DNA from 2 places in the Anaeromusa burkinensis DSM 3853 genome. Region 2 is predicted to be linked to the other one. Evidence: riboswitches for the same ligand, from Rfam matches in the RefSeq annotation. Region 2 holds a riboswitch; the other holds the start of a gene.
What was found. Region 2 has a riboswitch for S-adenosylmethionine ahead of C508_RS0107835 (methionine ABC transporter ATP-binding protein). Riboswitches for the same ligand answer to the same signal wherever they lie in the genome.
Positions count from the first base shown of each region.

Region 1: linked by a shared signal. The riboswitch ahead of C508_RS0115475 (homocysteine biosynthesis protein) and the one ahead of C508_RS0107835 (methionine ABC transporter ATP-binding protein) in region 2 are both predicted to bind S-adenosylmethionine.

Region 1 is NZ_KB894608.1:20,158-24,058, reverse strand. It holds gene C508_RS0115480 (NIL domain-containing protein) at 1-204, opposite strand, end outside; gene C508_RS0115475 (homocysteine biosynthesis protein) at 206-1,372, opposite strand; SAM riboswitch class I at 1,449-1,557, opposite strand; gene C508_RS0115470 (cache domain-containing protein) at 1,616-2,701, opposite strand; gene C508_RS18915 (PAS domain-containing sensor histidine kinase) at 2,703-3,901, opposite strand, start outside.
Region 2 is NZ_KB894590.1:12,363-16,263, reverse strand. It holds gene hisZ (ATP phosphoribosyltransferase regulatory subunit) at 1-1,076, opposite strand, end outside; gene C508_RS0107840 (YerC/YecD family TrpR-related protein) at 1,063-1,398, opposite strand; SAM riboswitch class I at 1,600-1,702, shown strand; gene C508_RS0107835 (methionine ABC transporter ATP-binding protein) at 1,786-2,850, shown strand; gene C508_RS0107830 (methionine ABC transporter permease) at 2,819-3,472, shown strand; gene C508_RS0107825 (MetQ/NlpA family ABC transporter substrate-binding protein) at 3,497-3,901, shown strand, end outside.

The DNA of each region.
Region 1 (3,901 bases), on a different contig from region 2:
TTCAGCGGTGAGGAATTCCAAGGCCGCGGCGATTTGCGCGTCTTCGCCTTCCAGGTCCAGCAGCAGATGCCCTTCCTCGCCGGGGGTGACTTCCGCCCGGAGAATGTTGATCTTCAGTTCAAAATCTTTGACCAAATGGTAAGCGATCGCTTTATCGTAAGATTCAGCGGTGAAATTCAGTAAAACTCGTTCCGTAGCCGGCATGTTATTCACCCTCCTTGCGGATTTCCAGGCTGTTCAGTTTCGCTGTTTCTGGCAATGGCGCTACCGGACGGCTGACTTCAAAACGTCCGGCGGCAATCCAGTCCTTGAGTTGGCCGGCAATCTGCCGCGCCTTGGGAAGGCTGGACATGGGCGCGGTGCGGAGGGTGCGCCCCTTGAAGGAGATGCTGCCGCTGCGCAGTTGTGCGTATGTGAAGGTTCCCAAAGCGGGGCGGTTGCGCGAGGGCACGCTGTAATCGAAGAGAGAGGTTTCAATATCAGCGTTGGTCACCGAGACGGCCCTGGCCACATCCTCGTCCAGCACCGGAATAGGAATGCCTACGCCTACGGAGAGGCTGATGCCGTATTTTTCAAAAACCGCAGCGCGGATGAATTCCGGGCTCATGGCTTTGAGGTCCCCCACAAGAGACAAGGTGGCTGCGCCTCCGGTGGGGATGCCACAGGTATTACGAGGGCGTGAGGGGTTGTGTTGGGTGCCGTTCCAGGCGATATAGCCTTCGGCGCCGCCCAAGAAGATACGCGTGCCCAGGCCGATGGTGCGCAGATAAGGATCGTTGAGGAGCGGGCTGAGCTCGCCGGCGGTGGAATAGGTAACATTGCCGCAGCGGGGCAGCAGCATGCCCATATAGGTGTAGAGAATGCGTTCAGATGTATTGGTGGCAGCGCCGTAATTTTGGTAGGCGTTGCGGGGGTTAAAGAGGAAGCACTCGTTTAAATCGTCTTTTGTGACCCAGGTGTCAATGCTGCGGCGCGGATAGCAATCCGTGCCGGGGGCGGTAGCCCGCAGATGGATTTTCTTGCCGGCGATGAGATCTTCGATCACATGGGCGCCGCTGTAGTGTTCATCATTATCGGCTACCTCCGTAGCGCCGATATAAGCATCCACCGCGGCGATGCCGGCGTAGGCGGGCACATCGTTGAGCCAGACGCGCTTCATTTTAATGGGAGGCTCGCTGTGGCCGAAGTTTAAGAAGGCGCCGGAGGAGCACATGGGACCGAAAGTGCCTGTGGTGACGACATCGACCTTGCGGGCTACGGCGGTTACGCCTTGCTCTTGAGCCATTTGGCTGACTTCTTCCGCAGTGAGTACGACCGCTTGACCTTTGCGGATGCGCTCGTTGATTTCTTCATAACTTTTTTGCGTGGACATAGTAGGCCTCCTCTTTTTGTTATGCAAAAGCGCCTCTTTTCGGAAGAAAAGAGGCGCGTAATGGCGATAATTCTCTCCCTCATCTGTCGGAACGCATGCATTCCGCTGGATTTAGCACCGGACGCCTCGGGAGGCCGGTTGCCGCGGTTTCAAAGGGCCAGTCCCTCCACCGCTCTTGATAAGAGTTACTCTATACAGTTTTTTGTAACTAGAACTAATAATACGGTGCGAATGTACTGTTTGTCAAGGCTTTTCGGGACGATTTTCCGCCTGTACCGGCTTGGAGGAAGGGAGATCTTGCGCCCAATCGGATAGCTGGGCTGGGTTTTCACCGGCATCTAGGCGTTCTTGCAGCCGCTGTACAGCGCCGGAAACCTGGCGGGCTTGCAGAGTGAGGGATTCCAAGGGGCGAATGAATTGATTCGCCAAACGGTGAATGCAAAAGAGAGTTAAAACTTGCGCGAAACACGTCAAAAAGAGGTAGCGTAGCAAGAGCTCGCGCAATGGTTCGTCAAGATAGCTGCGCGGTAAGGTGATGACCAATGTCCAGCCTGTGCTGGGGAGCTTGCCAAAGTAAGCTAAGCGTGATTCATTCTGAAATGTGTATTCAAGAAAGCCTTCGCTTTGCTGTAGCAGGTCGCTGCGCATTTCAGGCGGCAGGGCTTGGAGGGTTTCTGACTGGTTAATGTCCAGCGACTGCAGACTTGGATCCGGGTGAGCCAGAATGATGCCGTTCTGATCCAACAAAAAGGCATATCCGCCATCAAAAGGCTGAATATGGCGGATACGATCTAAAAAGCGAGACAGAGGCACATCTTGGCTGAGAACGCCGGCCAGCGCTTGATTATCAAGGCGCACTTGTTTGGCGATGGATATGGCGTATTGGTTGGTAACCAGATCCAGATAGGGGTCGCTGAAGACTAAGCCGGATGAAAAAAGCGCTTGGCGATACCATGGGCGCTGTCGAGGGTCGTAGCCTGTCGGCGGCTGCCAGCGGGAGCCGTCGATCATCACGCCTTCTTCCGTGCCTAAATAGATATCGGTAATATCGGAGTCAAGACTCAGTTGTCGCGCCAATAATGGTTGCAGACTTTCCGGCGAGCGAGGGAGCAGCGGCAAGAAACTGGCGGTTTGTTCTAAGGCGACTGCTTTGCGCTGCAGCCAGAAATCAAGGCGGGCCACTTCTGCTTGGGTAACAGCGTTGCTTTCTTTTTGCAGGTGCAACAGCAATTGTTGCCGGGCAAACTGGTATTCTACCAAACTGGCCAACAGTAGGCTGACGGTAAGAAGCAGGGAAAACATAAGTGTTAGCTTGATGCGAATGCCCATCCTAGCTCCCTCCTTGCAGCGGCGTTAATGGCTCTGTTGCTTCTTTGACGGGGAAAGAAAAAAGAAAGCGTGCGCCTTGCCCAGGTTGGCTTTGGCAGGTAACGCTGCCGCGAAAGCTTTTGGTTGTTAAAGAATATAAGATATATAGGCCTAAGCCGGTGCCGCCTTGACCGCGTTTAGTGGTGAAGAAAGGATCGAAAATTTTAGCAAGCACCTCCGGCGGCATACCAACGCCGTTATCGCTGTAAATGAGTTCTAGCGCGGTCTCGGAGGGACGGACTTCTATGGACAGTTCTCCTGCTTGCTTAGTAGGAAAAGCATGTTGCAAGGAATTGCGAATTAAGTTGGTGATGATCTGGGAAAAGGCGGTAGGGGGACCGAAGAGCTGCACCTGATCCGGGCAGGAAATAGACAGGTGATGGGGCGTGTAGTTCAATTCGTTTTCCAGGCTGTGGGCGATAGCATAGAGGTACTGCTTGACATCAAACCATTGAGAGGCGCTGCTGTTCTCTACATCAACCGTACGAAAACGGCGTACTAAATCAGCGCTGCGTTCCAGATTGTCCTCTAAAAGATGCAGACTTTGTGCTAATAAATCCAGGTGGCTTTGTAGCTGTTGGCGGCTGACGGCGGGGGCGTTTAAAACCTCCTGCGTTTCCTGCAGTACCTGCTGGGCATGGGAGGAAGCGGTAATGCTGATGCCTAATGGGGTGTTGAGCTCGTGGGCGATGCCGCTGACTAAAACGCCAAGGGCGGCCTGCTTTTCCGCCTGCAGTACATGCTCCTGCGCGCTGCGCAACTGTTCTAGCGTCTGCGTTAATTGCTGATTGCTTTGCGCCAGCGCCTGTGTGCGCTCCTGGACTTTGCTTTCTAATTTTTCGTTGGCCTCGCGCAGCTGCCGCTCGGCGTTCTTGCGGTACTGGATATTGGACAGCGAGCCTACCATGCGCAAAGGGCGGTAGCCTTCTTCTGCACGCAAACTGTCTCCTTTGAGCAGGCGCCAAGAAGGACCCTCGTCGGTGATAACGCGAAATTCAGCCCGCAACAAAGGATACTTTCCTTTGAGATGGCGGCGAATTAATAAAGAAAGCTGTTTGCGGTCCTCGGGCATGACCTGCTGCAGGCAATGCCGCAAAGGAAGCAGTTTTTCCGTCGGCTCCAAACTCATCAAATGTTGCGCTCGGCATGACAGAAAAACAA
Region 2 (3,901 bases):
CGCAAGCTTGTCGCCCGTTGAATCGCTTGCACCAAGCCTTTCTTTGCCCAAGAAATATATACATCGCTTTTCGCGGCGCAAACCTCCAGTTTTTGCCTTTGTCTCGCCAAGAGGACTCGTTCAATTCCCAAGGCAAAGCCGGTAGCCGGACAATCCTGCCCGTAAGCGCCCGCCAACTGGTCATAGCGTCCGCCGCCAAGCACCGGAAAACCAAGCCCTGGCGTGTACGCTTCAAAAACCATGCCTGTATAATAGGAGAAATTACGAAAAACTCCTAAATCAAAAACCACATGCTCCGCCACCCCATAATGCTCCAGCAAGGCGTAAATTTGGGCTAAATTATCGAGCGCCCGGCGGCTGACGTCATTATTCACTAAGCTGCGGGCTTCTTCCAGCAATTCTCGTTTGCCATGCAGCAAAGGAATCCGGCGTAAAAGCTGCTGCACTCCTGCAGAAATGCCACTGTCTGCGAGCAATTTTTCCAAACCGACTAAATCCCGGCTTGTTAAAGCCTGGCGAATTTCACGGCTTTGTTCTCCCTGCAAGCCAGCTTCCATTAAGAGACCATTGATAAAATCAACCTGTCCTAAGCTGATTTGAAAGGAACCCAATCCGGCATCCAACAGACTTTCCACTGCTAAAGCCACTACTTCGGCGTCCGCCGTAGCGCCGCCTTCACCCAAAAGTTCAACCCCTGCCTGGTAAAATTCGCATTGCCGTCCGGCCTGCGCCTCTTCATAGCGAAACACATTCGCTAAATAGCAAAGCCGCAGCGGAGCTTCCTGATCCTTCAGACGGGTAGCCGCCACTCTGGCAATGGGAGTGGTCATGTCCGGCCGCAAAGCTAAAAGACGATTATGACGGTCGAAGAACTTGTATAAATGCGCCTCAATCCCTTCGCTGCCAGCCTGCAAAGTTTCCATATACTCCATAGTAGGGGTAATGATCTCCTCATACCCCCAACGAGCAAACAAACGAATAAGGCTTTCCTCCACTTGTCGTTTTTGTCCTACTTCGCCCGGCAGGAAATCACGCATCCCATAGGGAATTTTAGGTACAAATTCATTTTTTCTCATGTATCTCTTCGTCTCCTTGCTCCGCCTCATTTTTGACTTCCATACGTTCTAAAATCAGCTTGTAGCCGTCAGCGCCGTAATGCAAACAACGCTTGACACGGCTGATCGTAGCGGTGCTGGCTCCGGTACGATCTACAATTTCATCATAGGTATGTTTTTTACGCAGCATCCGAGCTACTTCCAACCGCTGCGCCAGCGCCTTAAGCTCGCTAATTGTACAAATGTCTTCAAAGAGTTGATAACATTCTTCCACTGTTTCCAACTGCAATACTGCTTCACACAAATGGTCGGTAAGAACATCTTTCAACTTCGGATTTACCATTAGATTACCCCTTTCATCAACACATGAACATCTTATACATATTCTCTCTTTCCCTTCAAAGTCCTCCCTTCACTTCTTTTCTTCTTTAGTTTGTGAAAATATTTTTTTCTTGACAGCGCTCTAGACGCGTGCTAAAGTTATTCTCACGTAATCAATTGCATCCGTAAGCATTTGATTTTTAAGAACTGATAATTTCATATTTTTTCATCAAGAGCTGGCAGAGGGACGGGCCCGATGAAGCCGCGGCAACCATCACATAGGTGAACGGTGCCAATTCCTGCAGGATACGCCTGGCAGATGAAGAACTGAGTTGTACTCATGACGTCTCTTCGCTTGCCACGAAGAGATTTTTTGTATTTACATGCATTTGCAGAGAGGGGATTCACCATGATTCAGCTAGAAAACATCGAAAAAACCTATCCCGCTTCCAGCGGCTCCGACGCCGTTCACGCCTTGCGGGGCATCAGTCTCACCATTGAAGAGGGAGAGATTTTTGGAGTCATAGGCAAAAGCGGCGCTGGCAAGAGCACCCTTATTCGCTGCATCAATCTTCTGGAGCGGCCTACTGCCGGAACCGTTACTGTTAACGGCCAAGAACTGACTTCCTTTAATGAACAACAGCTCCGGGAAGCGCGCAAAAAAATCGGCATGATTTTTCAGCATTTCAATCTGCTTTCCTCCCGCACAGTATTTGAAAACATAGCCTTCCCCTTAGAGTTGGCTGGTGTCAGCAAAAAAGAAATCGAACAAAAAGTCAGCCGCCTCTTAGAGTTGGTCGAGCTCTCCGACAAGCGTGATCAATATCCGGCGCAACTTTCTGGCGGACAAAAACAGCGCGTAGGCATCGCTCGCGCACTGGCAAACCAGCCAACCGTGCTGCTTTGCGATGAAGCCACCTCCGCTCTAGACCCGCAGACCACCAAAGCCATTTTAGAGCTACTGAAAAATATTAACAAGCAACTTGGCCTGACCATTGTGCTCATCACGCACGAAATGCAAGTCATTAAAGAAATTTGCGACCGTGTCGCAGTCATTGAAAACGGCGTCATCAGCGAAGAAGGCCCTGTTTTGGATGTATTCACCCAGCCTAAAACCGATACAACAAGAGAATTCATTCGCACCATCATTAACCATGATCTGCCGGAAGTTCTCGCAGACGTGGCTTTCTCTTCTACCCCCTTGCCGGAAGGCAATCTGGTACTGCGCCTATCCTTCTTAGGGCAATCCGCCGAAGAGCCTGTTATCGCTACTTTGATTCGTCAGTATCAAGTCACGCCCAACATTCTCTACGGCAACATCGACCACATTCAAAGCACTCCCTATGGTACGCTCATTTTAGAACTGTCAGGCGCGCAAACAGATCTAGATGCGGCCTTAGCCTATTTGAAACAACGCAATCTTGGAATTGAGGTGATCGGCTATGTCTCAAGACATGCTTCTCTTGCTGGTTAAGTCTTTGGGAGAAACCACCTATATGGTAGCTTTTTCCTCCTTTGTCGCCGCTCTTTTCGGCATTCCCTTGGGTGTCATTTTAGTCACAACTGACAAAGGACACATCCTGGAAAATTTAGCTCTCTATCGCGTTTTAGGCGCTATTGTTAACGCTTGCCGTTCGGTTCCTTTTATTATTTTGATGGTAGCCATCATTCCTGTCACCCGTATGATCGCGGGAACCTCTATTGGCACTGACGCCGCGGTTGTGCCCTTAAGTTTGGCCGCCATTCCCTTTTTAGCTCGTATTGTAGAAACCGCTATTAAGGAAGTAGATTATGGATTGGTGGAAGCTGCGCAAGCTATGGGCGCGTCGCCGCTGGCCATCATTACCCGGGTGCTTTTACCAGAGTCTATGCCTTCCATCATTTCGGGATTAACCTTAATGGTCATTAGCCTTGTAGGCTATTCCGCCATGGCCGGCGCCATTGGAGGCGGCGGTCTGGGGGATTTGGCCATTCGCTATGGTTATCAGCGTTTTCGCGGTGATGTGATGTTGGCAACGGTTGTCGTTTTGGTCGCTCAGGTACAAATCATCCAATCCTGCGGCGATCTGATTGCAGCCAAGCTCAATAAAAAATAAGAAAATTTCAAGGAGGTAATTTCTATGAAAAAAAAATCTCTGCTTCTTCTGGTAGTTCTTCTCTCGTTGACCTTGGTTATTGCCGGTTGCGGCGGCAATGACTCCAAACCCGCAGCGCAAAATGCCAAAACCGTTCTGAAAGTCGGCGCCACTCCGGTACCGCATGCGGAAATTCTCAACGTCGTTAAGCCGATTTTAGCTAAAGAAGGAATCGACCTGGTAATCGTCGAAATGAACGATTATGTACGTCCAAATCTTGCGGTAGCGGATAAGGAACTGGACGCCAACTTCTTTCAGCATGTACCCTACTTGAATAAATTCATTTCTGAACGCAATTTGCAGTTGGCTTACACTACAAAAGTTCATATTGAGCCTATGGGCGTATATTCTCAAAAAATTAAAAATCTTAACGACTTAGCCGATGGCGCT